Regions from separate parts of the Cupriavidus phytorum genome, predicted to be linked through region 2. Evidence: predicted binding sites of a transcription regulator. Region 2 holds the regulator's gene; each other region holds the start of a gene.
The links. The regulator FNR, encoded in region 2, switches genes on or off when oxygen is low (the NO sensors DNR and NnrR bind a similar motif). The targets are predictions, from matches to a motif close to TTGATNNNNATCAA.

Region 1 (5,454 bases), on a different contig from region 2:
TCGGCCTCGCCGCCCAGCAGGCGCAGGTAGTCCACCGCGCAGGCACGCAGCGTCAGCGCGGGCTCGGCGTCGGTGCTGCCGGCGCGGAAGCGCCCGCCTTCGCAGCGGAACGGCACGGCCAGCTCCAGGTCCTGCACCGTCAGCAGGAAGGCATGTCCGTCCAGCGCCGCGGGCGGCTCCAGCCAGCCGGCGCGGCGCGCCAGCTCCAGCGCCGCCACCAGCGGCAGCGCCCGCGCGCGGGCCGGCAGGCGCCGGTGCACGCCGGCGATCAGCTTGTGCAGCGCGCTCATGCCGGGGCCTCCCAGGCGATGCCGGCGCGGCCGTGCCAGTAGCCATTGCATGGCTCGGCACCGGCCGGCGTGATGCCGCTGGCAGCGGGCGCGCGCTGCCCGGCGCGGATCGCCGCCAGCTGCTGCACCACCGCGAGCGTACCGGATGAATGCGGGCTGACGCGCAGCATCCCCACCCCCATCCGCGCCATTTCCGGCGCCTCGGCGCACAGGTCCAGGCAAGTGGCGCTCTGCGTCTGCACCCCGTTCAGCGTGAAGAACGCCTGCCCTTCGCCGGTCGCGGCGACCAGGCCATCGGGATAGTCCATGCAGCGGAACTCGCAGCTGTCCTTGCGCAGGCGATGGTGGCGCGCGGTAAAGCAGCGCGCCGAGAACGCCAGCGGCAGGCGGCCCCAGACAAAGGCTTCCAGTTGCATGCCGGCTGGCCGCGCCGCTGCCAGCGCGGCCAGCGTGGTGCCGTCCATCTCCACCGGCGCGACACAGCCCACCGCGCCCAGGCCGGCGAGCCACGCCAGCGTATCGGCATGGTAGGCGTTCAGATGCGGGCCGCCGACGAAGGGCCGCCCGCCCATGCATCGCACCGCGCCGGGATCGTTGGCCTCGACCAGGTAATCGTCCTGCGCGCACACGCGCCGCATCCAGGCGATATCGGTATCGGACTCGACCAGCACCGGCGTGGACAGCACCACCTCCTTGCCGGCATCGCGCAGCATCTGCGCAATCTCCAGCCATTGCGCATGGCGGATTTCGTGGCGGCGCGTGCAGACGGTTTCGCCCAGGTAGACGCGGTCGACCGGCGCGTCGGCGACCGACGCATAGAACTGCAGCACGGCTTCGCGCGGCCAGTAGTACAGCAGCGGGCCCAGGGCGATGCCGAAGCCGGGCATCGCGGCGGCATGCGGCATCGCGGCCGCGGCGGTGTGTGGCATAAAGAGCTCCATCGTGGCCGGCATGTCCCGCATGTCCCGCATGTCGGGATACAGGCAGGTGGATGTCATGGTGTCAGCGCCAGGGGCGGTCATAGGCGCCCTGCGTCACCTGGTCGCCTTCGGCATGGCGTCCCAGCGTGCCCTGCCACTCCTGGCGCGGCGCGAAGCGGGCCGGATCGGCGCAGGCGGCGTCGATCGCCGCGCGCAGCACGCCGACCACGTCGCCGACATAGCGCGGGCTGCGCTGGCGTCCTTCGATCTTGATCGCAGCAATGCCCATGTCGATCAGCGCCGGCAGCAGCGACAGCGCATTCAGGCTGGTCGGCTCCTCCAGCACGTAGCCGCGCTCGCCCTCGACCTCGAAGCGGCCCTTGCACAGCGTCGGATAGCCGGCCGGCTCGCCAGGCGCGTAGCTGTCGATCAGGATGCCCGACAGCCGCGCCTGCATGGTGCCGCCCTGCTCGGTCCAGCGCACCGCATGCGCGGGCGAGCACACACCCTTGTTGTTGGGCGAATCGCCGGTGGCATACGACGACAGCAGGCAACGCCCCTCGGCCATCACGCACAGGCTGCCGAAGCCGAACACCTCCAGCTCGACGCTGGTCTGGCGCGCCAGCTTGCCGATCTGCGCCAGCGACAGTACGCGCGGCAGCACCACGCGCCGGATATTGAAGCGCTCGCGCATCAGCTCGATGGCATCGGCATGCGTGGCCGAACCCTGCACCGACAAGTGCAACCGCAAGTCCGGATGGCGCGTGCAGGCATAGCCCATCAGGCCCGCGTCGGCCATGATCACGGCATCGGCGCCAAGGTCAGCGGCCGCATCGACGGCGCGGTGCCACTGCGCCACCGCGCCCATCTGCGCAAAGGTGTTGATGGCGAACAGCACCTCGGCGCCGCGCGCATGGGCTTCGGCCACGCCGGTGCGGATGTCGGCCTCGGTGAAGTTCAGGCCGCCGAAGTTGCGCGCGTTGGTGGCGTCGCGCAGCCCCAGGTAGACCGCGTCGGCGCCGTGCTGCAAAGCCACGCGCAGCGCCGCCAGCGAGCCGGCGGGCGCAACCAGCTGCGGGCGGCGCGGCGCGCACGCGGCGGCCAACGGGGCGTCCGATGGGGCGTCGGATCGGGCGGGAGTGGAACTGGTCATCGGTGATGGCGCCGGCGGCGGCGCGGGGGAAGGAAGACAGCGGCCGATGCTAGCCAAGCGCCCGCGGCAGGGGCTTGACCGTGCGCAAACCCACGCCAAAGGCACCCCGGCCGCGACGGGCTATGCCAGTCGGCGTAGGCCGATGGCAGGCCAGCCGGCCAGGGTTGACCTGCGGCAAACGCAGGCCCGTGCCGCTGTGCCACGCTTGCGCGTCATCCCCGCGCCAGGGCCGCCGTGCGGCCTGGCGTCCATCCTCTTCCGGAGACCCGTTTATGAATCACCCCTGGCTCAAGCTGGGCGGCCGCCGCCTGCTGCCGATCGTGCAGGGCGGCATGGGCATCGGCATCTCGGCGCACCGGCTGGCAGGCGCGGTCGCGCGCGAAAACGGCGTCGGCACCATCGCCAGCATCGACCTGCGCCACCACCACCCCGACCTGATGGCCCGCACGCGCGGCAGCCGTGACAAGCCCGCCATCGAAGCCGCCAACCTCGAGGCGCTGGACCGCGAGATCCGCGCCGCGCGCGCCGCCTCCGAGGGCCGCGGCCTGATCGCCGTCAACGTGATGAAGGCGGTCGGCTCGCACGCGGCGCTGGTGCGGCAAGCCTGCGAAAGCGGCGCCGATGCCATCGTCATGGGCGCCGGGCTGCCGCTGGACCTGCCCGAACTCACCGCCGGCCATCCCAGGGTGGCATTGATCCCGATCCTGTCCGAGGCGCGCGGCATCGGCCTGGTGCTGCGCCGCTGGATGAAGAAGGGCCGGCTGCCCGACGCCATCGTGGTCGAACACCCTGCGCACGCCGGCGGCCACCTGGGTGCGGCCACCATCCAGGACTTGTCCGAGCCGCGCTTCTCGTTCTCGCGCGTGCTGGGCGAATGCCGCGAACTGTTCGCGCAGCTGGGCCTGGCCTGGGACAGCATCCCGCTGATCCTGGCCGGCGGCATCGACAGTCACGCCAAGGTGCGCCACTGGCTGGGCGAAGGCGCCGCCGCGGTGCAGCTGGGCACGGCCTTCGCCGTGACCGAGGAATGCGATGCCCATCCGGCCTTCAAGCAAGTGCTGGCCACCGCGCGGCCCGAAACCCTGCGCGAATTCACCAGCGTCGCCGGCCTGCCCGCGCGCGCGGTGCTGACGCCATGGCTGCAGCGCTACCTGTCGAGCGAAGCGCGCCTGCAGCGCCGCGCGCGCGTGCGCGAATGCCTGGAAGGATTCGATTGCCTGCAGGCCTGCGGCTTGCGCGACGGCATCGCGCGCATCGGCCAGTTCTGTATCGACCTGAAGCTGGCGCAGGCCGTGCGCGGCGACGTCGAACGCGGCCTGTTCTTCCGCGGCCGCGGCGCGCTGCCGTTTGGCGAAGCCATCCGGCCGGTGGCGGAGCTGATCCACTATCTGCTGACAGGGGAAAAACCTGCCGGGCTGGCAGCCGCCTGACCGCAGCGTCTCGATTGCCACCGCCGCCCGAACAAGGCTCCCCTCGCCCGCTTGCGGGAGAGGGGTGGGGAGAGGGCCGGAGTCTCTACGAAGTCGGGCGCGTCGGTATGCCAGCGCCCGCCCTCTCCCCCGGCGCCACTCCCGCAAGCGGGAGAGGGGAGCAAACCGGCGGCACGCCAATCCCATCCACAACACGCGGCGGCAACCCACCACACTTGCGCATCCGCCGCATGCACCGCAGCGCCGCCAGCAATTGCCATCCCAGCCACGCATTGGCACCCGCCAGCAGCAGCCCGCCGACGCGGGCCAGCAGCGCCGGCGCCAGCGGCAGCGCCAGCAGCACCGCGTAGGCCGCCAGCAGCAGCCACGCCTGCGCGCGCTGACGGCCCGGCGCGACGATCGCCTGCATCGCCGGCACGCGCGCCCTGGGCGGCAGCAGCCGGCGCAGGTGCAGCCAGACCAGGAACGGCACGATCTTGCCCAGCATCGCCGTCACCGGCAGCACGCCCACGCCGACCAGCGCCATCGTGCCGGCCCACCACGCCAGCCGCAGCGCCACCCCGGGCAGAAGCACAGCAGCCGCCCCCAGCACCGCCGCGCCGAGCATGCTGGCGCAGGCCACCGGCCACAACGGCCACAATGGATCATGGCGCCGGCGCGCGCGCAGCGTGCCGGCGAGCCCGCATGCCCCCAACACCGCCACGAACGACAGCCACACCACCAGCGCGGCCCGTGCCAGCACTGGTTCCCCTGGCCACAGCACCAGCGCAGCGCTGAACATCGCCAGCGGGGCCCAGTGCCCCAGCGGCAGCCAGCGCGCCAGCGCCGCCGGCGCGCGCGGCGTCTGCCAGAACATCGGCAGCACCGTAGCCGCGACCCCGCTGACCAGCGCCGCAAGCCAGCCGCCCAGCGCCCACGCCATATGCAGGCCAAGCGCCTGCGCCACCGGCACGCGCCACAGCCCCCCCAAGGTGCCCGCCAGCGCGATGCCGGCCAGCACCGCCGCCACCAGCGGCGCACCGATGCCGGCCAGCGTGCGCGTGGTGGCGTCGACCGCGGCCACGCGCCGGCCCGCGACAAGCAGCGCCGCGCCCGCCAGCAGCAGCACTGCGCCCAGGGCAGCCGCAACCCGCAAAGCCGCCGGCGCGCCGCCCAGCAAGCCGAAGCCGAGCGCGGCCGCCACCGCGGCGCCGGTCGCGGCCATGAACGGCGCCAGCCGACCGGCACCGGGGACGTCCACACGCGCCACCACCGGCATCATCTGGAACAGCGCCCCGACCATCACCGGCAGCAGCATGCCCAGCGCCAGCGAATGCACCGCCGCCAGCGCCAGCGGCGCGAAGCGGTCGGGCAGGCCATCGGCGGGCCCCGCAGCCAGCAGCAGCCCCGCGGCCGCGCCCAGCCACGGCGCCGGCATCAGGCAACCGAACACCAGCGCAGGCCGCGGCGCGCGCGCGTAGTCGAGATCCGCGCCTTTCATGCGCGTCCCGTGGCGCGACGGCGGTGACGCATGCGCGCGCCGGTTGAAGTGGATACGGCCATCGCTTCTTCTCACCAGTCCTGACAAAAGGCCCGATGCTAGGACGCCACGCCGCGCAGGGATTTGACCGGGGCCAAGTCCCGGCGCCGGCTTTAAATATCACGGTGTGATGGAAACCGCC
Region 2 (5,454 bases):
CACGTCGCGATGGCCAATGACCTCGATCCAGCTGCGGTCCTCGAGCTTCTTGATCACTTCCGTGCTGACCGTCACGCCGCGGATTTCCTCGATATCGCCGCGGGTCACCGGCTGGCGGTAGGCGATGATCGCCAGGGTCTCCATCACCGCACGCGAGTATTTTGGCGGTTTTTCCGGATTCAGGCGGTCGAGGTATTCCCGCATTTCGGGCCGGCTCTGGAACCGCCAGCCGCTGGCCAGCGCCACCAGCTCGACGCCGCGCGGGCGCCAGTCCTGGCGCAGTTCGTCCAGCAGCACGCGGATGGTGTCTGCGCCGACGTCATCGTCGAACAGGCGGCGCAGATCGTTGACACGCAACGGTTCCTGCGCGCAGATCAGCGCCGTCTCGAGGACGATCTTCGCCTCTTGGGTATTCATGTTGATGGTGTGCAGCCTGTCTTTGCACCTGCTCCCGGACGGATCCGGGGCACCGGAGATTTTGGATACAGCGGTGCCAAAGCCACCGCCATCTCATTGCGCAGCGAGCCGGATACCTGCCGTACCCAGGCCGTGCACTTCCCTTTCTTTGCATCGAGTTGCCGGGGCTTCCGGCAGGAGATCGTCCGCATGCCGTCATGGATCGGCCAGCGAACCTCTTGCGTCGCTCGTCCGCACAAACGGACATCGCGGTCGGCGAACTGAACGCCTCGGACGCAAGAAAATACGGGTATCGGGAGCAAGGCCGGCATCTACCACGCCGCAGCGCCAACCGGACTTTTGAACCAGATCTTTTGAACCGGATGGACCGCGGGGACTGGCGCTCATCGAAAGCCTTCCGCTTCCCGCGTCCCGAGCGCGCCTTCGGATAGGAAGACCACCAGGCGCTGCTCGCCGCTGCTTACCGCAGCCTGTCTGACTCCGCGCGATACCGCAATGCAGGCGATTGTATGGCATTCCCGGCTCCGCCTGCAACCACCATCCTGCTTGCGCGGGGTGCCAACGCCGCAGGATGCCCCGTGCCGCATCAAAACACCAGACAGAAGCCCTGTTCCGCCAGCGAATGTGGCAGCAGCACCGCTCGGGCGATGCCAAGACCTCCGAACGCCATCACGGCAAGACCCGCGCCCAGGCGCACGCCCGGTCGCCGCGACCACAGTCTCAGATAGCCGGACAGCCCGGACAGCACCAGCAGGTTCGGCAGCGTGCCAAGCCCGAACACGCCCATTACCAGCGCGCCCGAACCGGCATTGCCCGCCAGCAGCGCCAGCGTCAGCGCGCCGTAGACCATGCCGCACGGTACCAGCCCCCAGGCCAGGCCCACGCCATAACGCCGTGCCAGCCCCCCGCGCGCCCGCACGAAGGCCGGCATCGCGCCGGCGAGTCCACCGAGCCGGCCGGCCACCGCAGTGCCGGCACGCGCCGCCATCCGCTCCAGCCAGTTCACGGTAAAGGTGCTGCCGCGCAGGAGACGCCAGCCCGACCACAGCAGCATCAGGCTGCCTGCACCGAACAGCCAGCGCTGCACCGGCAGGTAATCCTGCTTCCACGCGGTTGCGCCGGCGGCGCCCAGCGCGGCACCGAGCAGCATATAGGTGGTAATCCTGCCAAAGTGCATCACCAACAACTCGCCAAGCCATGCAGTGCGGCTGCGCACCAGGCTGACCGGCGCTGCCTTGCCGCGCCGCTGCTCCACGGCCAGCGCCACCCCGCCGCACATGGCGGCGCAGTGCACGCCGCCCAGCAGAGCGAGCAGGAAAACGCTGATCAATACTCCAAATGTCAATTCTGTCTCCCTGCCGCATCACATCGCACGGTAAAATGACCATATCGTGCCCCGCTGCCATTTCTAGCAGGTTCCAATTGCTCACCTCCATCCCCATTACCGAGATGTCACCCCGCTGCTCCACCTGTGCGATGGGACAGCTGTGCCTCCCGGTCGGCATGTCGCAGCAAGACCTTGCCAAGATCGACACGCTGGTGCAGGAACGCATCCGCGTGCACAAGGGGGAAACCCTCTATCGCATGGGTGACCCGCTCACTGCGGTCTACGCCATCCGCTTCGGTACGCTCAAGACGCATGTGACCACCGAAGACGGGCGCTCCCAGATTACCGGGTTCCACCTGCCCGGCGAAATCGTCGGACTCGACGGCCTGGGCGAGATGCAGCATGCATCCGATGCGACCGCGCTCGAAGACACCGAGGTATGCGTGGTCCGCATGAACGACCTGCAGACGCTGTCGGCCGACCTGCCTTCGCTGCAACAGCAGTTCCTGCGCCTGATGGGCAAGGAAATCACCCATGACCAGCTGATGCTGGTCACGCTCGGCTCGATGCGCGCCGAGGAGCGCCTGGCCGCCTTCCTGATCAACCTGTCGGAACGGCTGTCCGCGCGCGGTTATTCTGCGTCCGAGTTTGTGATGCGCATGAGCCGCGAAGAGATCGGCAGCTACCTCGGGCTGAAGCTCGAGACCGTCAGCCGCCTGTTCTCGCGCTTCGCCGAAGCCGGGCTGATCCAGATTCGCCAGCGGCATGTCAAGCTGATCGACATCGACGGCATCAAGCAACTCTACAGCCGTAGCTGCTGAGCCACCGCGGCGTTGCCGCGCCCCCTGCGGCGCCGGCAACGCGGTGCTCCTTCCCTATTCCAGTTCGTCCGTATCCGACAGCCGCGTCGGCATGGTGTACAGCGTCAGCCCGCTGGACAACGCGCAGAACACCCACGCCAGCAGGAAGCTGACGGTATAGACCGACTCGCGCGACGATTCGATCGGGTGGCCGAAGAATTTCAGGTCGCCCGGATCGACGACGGAAAACACCGTCGCCGTCGCCAGGCCAGCCATCAGGAAGCCCGGCCACAGCACCCACATCAGCCAGCGCAACCTCATGGCTGTCTCGCTGCCGCGGACCTGGGCGACACCGCTTCCACCTTCTCGACCACCAGGCCATGCCGCGCCGCGCCCTGCACCGGCAGGTCGGGATGCGCCGACGCCAGCCAGATCGTCACGCCGCACGCCACCATGGCCACCAGCGGACCGGCCATCAGCAGCCACGGCCACGGTTCCTTCCACCACGGATTGCCTTGCTGACTCATCTTGCCCCCTTCGTCCTGGCGACTACGTCAGAGTCGCCTAGCTTCACAAATCGCGCGGCACGATAAAACTGGTGGATTGCCGGATTTCGGCATGCCCCTGCTCCGTGCCTTCGCTCGTTACCGTTACGTTGATCTTGTGCGTGCCCTGCCTGGCGGCCTCGATCGGCACGCGGATGCGGATCGGCAGCAGCCGGTTGGAGGTTGGCGCCAGTGATTCGGCCTGCTGGTCGTATTCGACGGTCAGGTCCTTCAGTTCATCGCTGTCGGCGCGCACGCGGATATGCATCGGCGCTTCGGTGGTGTTGATCAACTGCAGCCGATAGACGTTCTCGATCCAGCGTCCTTCCACCTCCCGGCCCAGCGCACCGCGATCGCGGATGATGTCGACCTTCAGCGGCGTGCGCAGCATGATCGACGCCATGAACCCCGCCAGCAGCGCCACCCAGATCACCGAGTAGATGATGACGCGCGGACGCAGCAGGCGCTTGCGCGATGCCGCAGCGGACAGGCCCTTGCGCATCGCGTTTTCCGAGGTGTACCGGATCAGCCCGCGCGGGTAGTCCATCTTGTCCATGACCTGGTTGCAGGCATCGATGCAGGCGCCGCAGCCGATGCATTCGTACTGCAGGCCGTCGCGGATGTCGATGCCGGTCGGGCACACCTGCACGCAGATGCTGCAGTTGACGCAATCGCCAAGCCCGGCCTGGTGATGGTCGGTCTTGCGCGAGCGGCTGCCGCGCGGCTCGCCCCGGCCGACGTCATAGGTCACGACATAGGTGTCGCGGTCCACCATCACGCTCTGGAAACGCGCGTAGGGGCACATGTACTTGCACACCTGCTCGCGCATGAAGCCTGCGTTGCCCCACGTGGCGAACGCGTAGAACAGCATCCAGAACGCCTGCCAGGGACCCAGCGACAGCGCCAGCACTTCGCCGCCCAGCTCGCGGATCGGCGCAAAGTAGCCGATGAACGTGAAGCCGGTCCACAGTGCGATCAGCACCCATAGGAAATGCTTGGTTGCCTTGATGCGGAATTTGCGCAGGCTCCACGGATCCCCGTCGAGGCGGATGCGGGCGATGCGGTCGCCTTCGACCCGCCGCTCGATCCACATGAAGATCTCGGTGTAGACCGTTTGCGGACAGGCGTAGCCACAGAACAAACGCCCCGCGATCGCGGTGAACAGGAACAGCGCCAGTGCAGAGATGACCAGCAGCACCGCCAGGTAGATGACGTCCTGCGGCCACAGCACCAGCCCGAAGATATAGAACTTGCGCTCGCCAAGGTCGAACAGCACGGCCTGGCGTCCGTTCCATTGGAGCCAGGGCGTGCCGTAGTAGATCAGCTGGGTCAGGATCACCAGCCAGACCCGCCAGCTGGAGAACGCGCCCTTCACTGAGCGCGGATAGATTTTGCGGCGGACCTCGTAGAGGGTTTCTTCCGAGGTCTCGCCCGGCGCAGCGGCCGACCGTTGCAGGTCGGCCGCCCGGGCCACTTCTTCGGTCCCGGGCGCATTCATGGGCGAGTTCTCCCGCGAGCCTCGAGCGCTCGCTCACATGAGTCGTCGATCATTGCCCGGCTCCGCCTCCCGTATTGGACAACCCCCACACATAGGCCGTCAGCATGCGGATGCGTTCGGGCGTCAGGATTTCCTCGTGCGCCGGCATATGGTTGTTGTGGCCCTTCAGGATGGCCTCGACGATGCTGGCTTCCGAGCTGCCATAGAGCCAGACATTGTCCGACAGGTTCGGCGCACCGAGGGCCTGGTTGCCCTTGCCGCCGGCGCCGTGGCAGGCCACGCAGGTGGTCTTGAACGCGCCCTCGCCGCGCGACACGCGGATCGGATCCGACGACAGCCCGGACAGCGAACGCACGTACTGCGCCACGTCGCCCGCCTGCTTGGCATCGATGACAGCGCCAAACGGCGGCATCACGCCATTGCGGCCCTTGGCGATGGTCTGGCTGATGGTCTCTGGCTCGCCGCCGTACAGCCAGTCGTTGTCGGTCAGGTTGGGGAAGCCCCGGCTGCCGCGCGCGTCCGAGCCATGGCACTGCGCACAGTAGTTCAGGAACAGGCGCTGGCCTATCTCGCGCGCCTGCGGGTCCGCCGCCACCTGCTTGACATCCATCTTGAGGTACTTGCCGTAGATCTCGTTCTGCATGCGCTCCTGCGCCGCGCGATGCGCGGCCAGTTCGCCCTGCGTGGAGAACTTCAGCACGCCGGCGTACGAGCCCAGGCCCGGATACAGCACAAGGTAGGCAAGGCCGAAAATGCAGGCCAGCAGGAACATCCACATCCACCAGCGCGGCAGCGGGTTGTTCAGTTCACGCAGGTCGCCATCCCAGACATGGCCGGTATCTTCCGTGCCGCCAGGGGTCTTGGTGA
Region 3 (5,454 bases), on a different contig from region 2:
GACGGGCCTTGCCTGGTGCTGGCCGGCGCGGGCTCCGGCAAGACCCGGGTGATCACGCAGAAGATTGCGCATCTGATCGAGGACAAGGGCTTCGAGCCGCGCCATATCGCCGCCGTCACGTTTACGAACAAGGCGGCCAAGGAAATGCAGGAGCGCATCGGCAAGCTGATGGAGGGCAAGACCACGCGCGAGGGCAAACGCATTCCGCTGAAGCAGCTGACGGTCTGCACCTTCCACTCGCTGGGCGTGCAGATCCTGCGCATGGAAGCCGAGCACGTCGGCCTGAAGCCGCAGTTCTCGATCATGGATTCGGACGACTGCTTCGGCCTGATCCAGGAGCAGCTCGGCACCACCGACAAGAAGCTGATCCGCGGCGTGCAGAGCACGATCTCGCTGTGGAAGAACGGCATGGTCGATCCCGAGGCCGCGATCGCGCAGGCCGCCAATGCCGACGAGCACCAGGCCGCGCTGGTCTACCGCAACTACGTCGCCACGCTGAACGCTTACCAGGCGGTGGATTTCGACGACCTGATCCGCCTGCCGGCGGAACTGTTCGCGCGCGACGAAGCGGTCCGGCTCAAGTGGCAGAACCGCCTGCGCTACTTCCTGGTCGACGAATACCAGGACACCAACGCCTGCCAGTACCAGCTGCTCAAGCTGCTGGCGGGCGGCTCCCACTTGCGCGCGCCGGCCTTCACCGCGGTGGGCGACGACGACCAGGCCATCTATGGCTGGCGCGGCGCCACGCTGGACAACCTGCGCGGGCTGCAGACCGACTTCCCGGACCTGAAGGTGATCAAGCTGGAGCAGAACTACCGCTCCACCGTGCGCATCCTGGAAGCCGCCAACGCCGTCATCGCCAACAATCCCAAGCTGTTCGACAAGAAGCTGTGGAGCGAGCACGGCATGGGCGACCCCATCGCCATCCACCCGATGAACGACGAGGAGCACGAGGCCGAGTCGGTGGTGTTCCGCCTGTCGGCGCACAAGTTCGAGCGCCGCGCGCAATTCCGCGACTACGCCATCCTGTACCGCGGCAACCACCAGGCGCGGCTGTTCGAGCAGATCCTGCGGCGCGAGCGCATCCCCTACGTGCTGTCGGGCGGCCAGAGCTTCTTCGACAAGGCCGAGATCAAGGACATCTGCGCCTACCTGCGCCTGATCGCCAATCCCGACGACGATCCCGCCTTTATCCGCGCCATCACCACACCGCGGCGCGGCGTCGGCAACACCACGCTCGAGGTGCTGGGCACCTTCGCCGGCCAGGCCAAGGTGTCGCTGTTCGAGGCGGCGATGATGGGCGGCATCGAGGGCAAGCTGCAGCCGCGCCAGCTGGAGCCGCTGCGGGTGTTCTGCGAATCGATGGTGCGGCTGGCCGAGCGCGCGGCGAAGGACCCGGCCACCGAGGTGCTCGACGACCTGATGGCAGGCATCCACTACGAGGCCTACCTGTACGACAGCTTCGACGAACGGCAGGCGCAGTCGCGCTGGACCAATACGCTGGAATTCCTCGACTGGCTGAAGCGCAAGGGGACCAAGCCCGAGGGCGCGGACGGCGACGAAGCGACCGGCTTCGACACCGCCGACGGCTTCGGCAGCGATGGCAAGAACCTGCTGGAACTGACCCAGACCGTGGCGCTGATGAGCATGCTCGAGGGCCGCGAGGAAGACCCCGACGCGGTGCGGCTGTCCACGCTGCATGCGTCCAAGGGGCTGGAATATCCGCATGTGTTCCTGGTCGGCGTGGAGGAGGGCATCCTGCCCCATTGCCGCGAGGACGAGGACATGAGCGACGAGAAGATCGAGGAAGAACGGCGCCTGATGTACGTGGGCATCACGCGCGCGCAGCGCAGCCTGCATGTCAGCTGGTGCAAGAAGCGCAAGCGCGCGCGCGAGACCTACTCGTGCCAGCCGTCGCGCTTTATCGGCGAGATGAAGCTGGAAGAGGCGCCCGCGCCGGTCGACGCGACCCCGGCGATGAGCCCCAAGGACCGACTGGGCGCGCTCAAGGCGCTGCTCGGGAACGGGGGCAGCGGGAGCAGCGGCGGCAAGGCGGCCGCCGGCTGAGCCGCACGCGCGCGATCGAAGCCCTAGCGCGCGCCCGACACCGCCAGCGTGACGTACTGCGAGCCGCGCTGTCCGCGCGTGAAGTCGAGCGTGAAGTCGCCCACGTCGACGCGGCACTGCAGCGCGCGCCGCAGTTCCGCCGCGCCGCCCGCGCGCATCCCTTGCAACGCGCGCGCCAGCCAGGCGGCGCCGATATAACCGGCCAGTGTCGCCGGCGACGGCGGCTCGTCCAGGTACTGCTTCATGCGCGCCACATGCTCCTTCACCACCCGCAACGTTGCCTGCTGCGGGCCCGGCGCGACCTGGGTCAGCACCATCCCGCCGGCGTAGCCGCGACCCAGGATCTCGCGCGCGGCATTGGCACTGACCGCGGACAGCCCGACCAGGAAGCCGTACCACCCCTGCACCGCCAGCGCGCGGCCCAGCTCGGCATAGGCCAGGGTGTCGCCGGCGACGATCACCGCGCCCGGACGCGTTGCCGCGATGCGCCGCGCCGCGGCTTCGCCGCTGCCTTCCAGCAGCACCGCGCGGGTGCCGGCCTGCGCCTCCAGCCGGGCCAGCGACGACAGCGCGAAATCCGGCGCCACCGCCAGCGCGATCTGCGTCAGACCGTAGCCGCGCAACTGTTGCGCGGCGGCGTCGAGTTCGGCCTGGTAGTCGGCCCGCGTGTACCAGACATTGTCGGCGGCCAGCGCCAGCCCCGACAGCGGTGCGACGATCTGCATGCCGCGCCGCGCCAGTTCGGTCGATGACGCCAGCACGGGCAGCAGCCGGTCGCCGGGGCCGAACAGCAGCCCCGCATGTTCGGTATCGGCCAGCGACACTGCCTGCGCCAGCGCGCGGCGCGGATCCGGGTCCGCATCGCGCACCACATGCTGGATCCGCACCGGCCCGCCGGCGGCGTTGACGGCGTCGAACAGGACCTTGGCGCCGGCCAGGTAGTCGCGCGCCAGGTCGGACTGCGCGCCGTTGCGGTCGACCAGATGCCCGACCACCACCGTACGCGGCGCCTGGGCCAGTTGAGCCAACGCAGGCAGCGCCAGCGCCATGCCGGTCGCGGCAAGCATCCGGCGCCGGCCGGCATGTGCCGGCGGGTGACAGCGCAGCGGTGGGTACGGCGTGGGCGGGTACGGTCGGCGGGAACTGGGCATGGCTGGCACGGTGACGGATCGCACGCGGGCGCGGTGGCGCGCAGCGTACCCGGCACCCATGACGCCAATGTGACGTGCGCGGGCAGCCTGGCGGCAGCGGTGTCGCTGGGCTCACGCCCGCGCTTGACGGCGGTCAAGCTGCGGGCGCCGGCCCGGTCCTACGATGACGTGTCGCACACCCATTCCCCCGCGCCCCCATGAACCCGTCTGCCATGACTTCCCACGCGCTCGACCGTCGCGCACTCTCTGATTTCCGCGCGCTGGCCGGGCGTATCGACGGCAACGGCCCGCGCTATACCTCGTATCCGACCGCCGACCGCTTCCACAACGGCCCCGACCTGTCGCTGTACCACGATGCGCTCGACGCTTGCCGCGCCGCCGCGCCGGCACCGCTGTCGCTATACCTGCATATCCCGTTCTGCGAGAACATCTGCTACTACTGCGGCTGCAACAAAATCATCACCCGCGACCACGGCCGCAGTGCGCGCTACGTCAGCTACCTGGGGCGCGAGATGGCGCTGGTCGCCGGGCGGCTGGGCGAGCGCCGGCAGGTGATCCAGTCGCATTGGGGCGGCGGCACGCCGACCTTCCTCAACCCGGAGGAAATGCGTCGCGTGATGGCGCTGCTGAACACGCATTTCGCGCTGGCGGCCGACGGCGAGCACTCGATCGAGATCGATCCGCGCCGCGTCGACCAGGACCGCATGGCGCTGCTGGCCGAGCTGGGCTTCAACCGCGTCAGCCTGGGCGTGCAGGATTTCGACCCCGAGGTGCAGCAGGCCATCCACCGCATCCAGCCGTTCGCGGAGACCCGCGCCGTGGTCGATGCCGCGCGCGCGCTGGGCTTCCGCTCGGTCAGCCTGGACCTGATCTACGGCCTGCCGCACCAGACCGCGGCGCGCTTCGGCCGCACCATCGACCAGGTGCTGGCGCTGCGTCCGGACCGGCTCTCGGTCTACAGCTATGCCCACCTGCCGCACGTGTTCAAGCCGCAGCGCCGCATCGACGAAAACGCCTTGCCGCCGGCCGGCGAGAAGCTCGACATCCTGGTCTCGACCATCGAGCGGCTGACCGCCGAGGGCTATGTCTATATCGGCATGGACCATTTCGCGCTGCCCGACGACGACCTCGCCGTGGCCCAGCGCGAGGGCCGGCTGCAGCGCAACTTCCAGGGCTATTCGACGCACGCCGGCCATGATCAGGTCGGCCTCGGCATCTCGGCGATCGGCGCGATCGCGGGGCGCTACGTGCAGAACGCGCGCACGCTCGACGACTACTACGGCGCGCTCGACCAGGGCCGTCTGCCGCTGACGCGGGGCGTGGCGATGACGGCGGACGACCACCTGCGGCGCGAGCTCATTGGCGACCTGATGTGCAATGGCGTGCTCGATCTCCCTGCCATCGAGGCGCGCCATGGCATCGATTTCGACGAGGCATTTGCCGCGGAACTGGCCGAACTGGAGCGCCTGGCCACCGACGGACTGGTGTGCCGCGAGCCCGGCCGCATCACGGTGACGCCGCTGGGCCGGCTGCTGGTGCGCCGCGTGGCGATGGTGTTCGACCGCTACCTGCGCGACGACGCAGCCCGGCCCTTCGACAGCGGCACACGCGCCGCCAACGACGGCGCCCAGCCGGTCCGCATCGTGCCGCGCTACTCGCGTGTGGTGTAACCCGAAATATCGATCCTGGCCGCTGGGCGAAAAAAAACCCGCGCGAAATGCGCGGGTTTTTTGTGGGTGTCAGACCGGCTTACTTGGCGGCGTTGGCCATGTAGTCCGACGCGGCGATCACGTCGGCGTCCGGGCCGGCATAGCCGCCCTTGGGCGGCATCACGCCCTTGCCCTTGAGCGCGAAGTTGTGGACCGCATCCATGCCTTCCTTCAGGCGCGGGGCCCAGGCGGCCTTGTCGCCGAACTTCGGCGCACCGGCAACACCGGCGGCGTGGCAGGCGGCGCAGACCTGCTCGTAGACCTTCTTGCCCACTTCGGCCGAGGCAGCGGCCGGCGCGGCAGCAGCGGCCGCCGGAGCGGGTGCGGCAGCGGCTGCCGCAGCTGCCGGGGCGGCGGGAGCCGGCGCTGCCGCGGCAGCCGGGGCGGCGGCTTCAGGGGCTGCGGCCGTTGCAGGTGCCGCAGCGGCCGGGGCCGGCGGCTCGGGGAACTTGGCGCCGCCGGCGTCGGCCAGGTAGACCACGGCGCGGGCCAGTTCGTAATCGGTGTAGTCGTCAGGCGTGCTGCCG

Region 1: the regulator FNR is predicted to act here: its motif matches at 2,528-2,541, upstream of ubiU (ubiquinone anaerobic biosynthesis protein UbiU).
Region 3: the regulator FNR is predicted to act here: its motif matches at 3,342-3,355, upstream of hemN (oxygen-independent coproporphyrinogen III oxidase).

The regions. Positions count from the first base shown of each region.
Region 1 covers NZ_QKZN01000001.1:106,068-111,521, reverse strand. Annotated here, with positions in the region: gene ubiT (ubiquinone anaerobic biosynthesis accessory factor UbiT) at 1-290, opposite strand, end outside; gene C7416_RS00510 (U32 family peptidase) at 287-1,219, opposite strand; gene ubiU (ubiquinone anaerobic biosynthesis protein UbiU) at 1,293-2,363, opposite strand; gene C7416_RS00500 (NAD(P)H-dependent flavin oxidoreductase) at 2,636-3,793, shown strand; gene C7416_RS00495 (hypothetical protein) at 3,879-5,273, opposite strand.
Region 2 covers NZ_QKZN01000002.1:351,108-356,561, reverse strand. Annotated here, with positions in the region: gene scpB (SMC-Scp complex subunit ScpB) at 1-417, opposite strand, end outside; gene C7416_RS07035 (sulfite exporter TauE/SafE family protein) at 1,004-1,762, opposite strand; gene fnr (fumarate/nitrate reduction transcriptional regulator Fnr) at 1,840-2,565, shown strand; gene C7416_RS07025 (hypothetical protein) at 2,620-2,865, opposite strand; gene C7416_RS07020 (FixH family protein) at 2,862-3,071, opposite strand; gene ccoG (cytochrome c oxidase accessory protein CcoG) at 3,115-4,587, opposite strand; gene ccoP (cytochrome-c oxidase, cbb3-type subunit III) at 4,637-5,454, opposite strand, start outside.
Region 3 covers NZ_QKZN01000012.1:70,509-75,962, reverse strand. Annotated here, with positions in the region: gene C7416_RS24080 (UvrD-helicase domain-containing protein) at 1-2,067, shown strand, start outside; gene C7416_RS24075 (ABC transporter substrate-binding protein) at 2,091-3,134, opposite strand; gene hemN (oxygen-independent coproporphyrinogen III oxidase) at 3,431-4,888, shown strand; gene C7416_RS24065 (c-type cytochrome) at 4,968-5,454, opposite strand, start outside.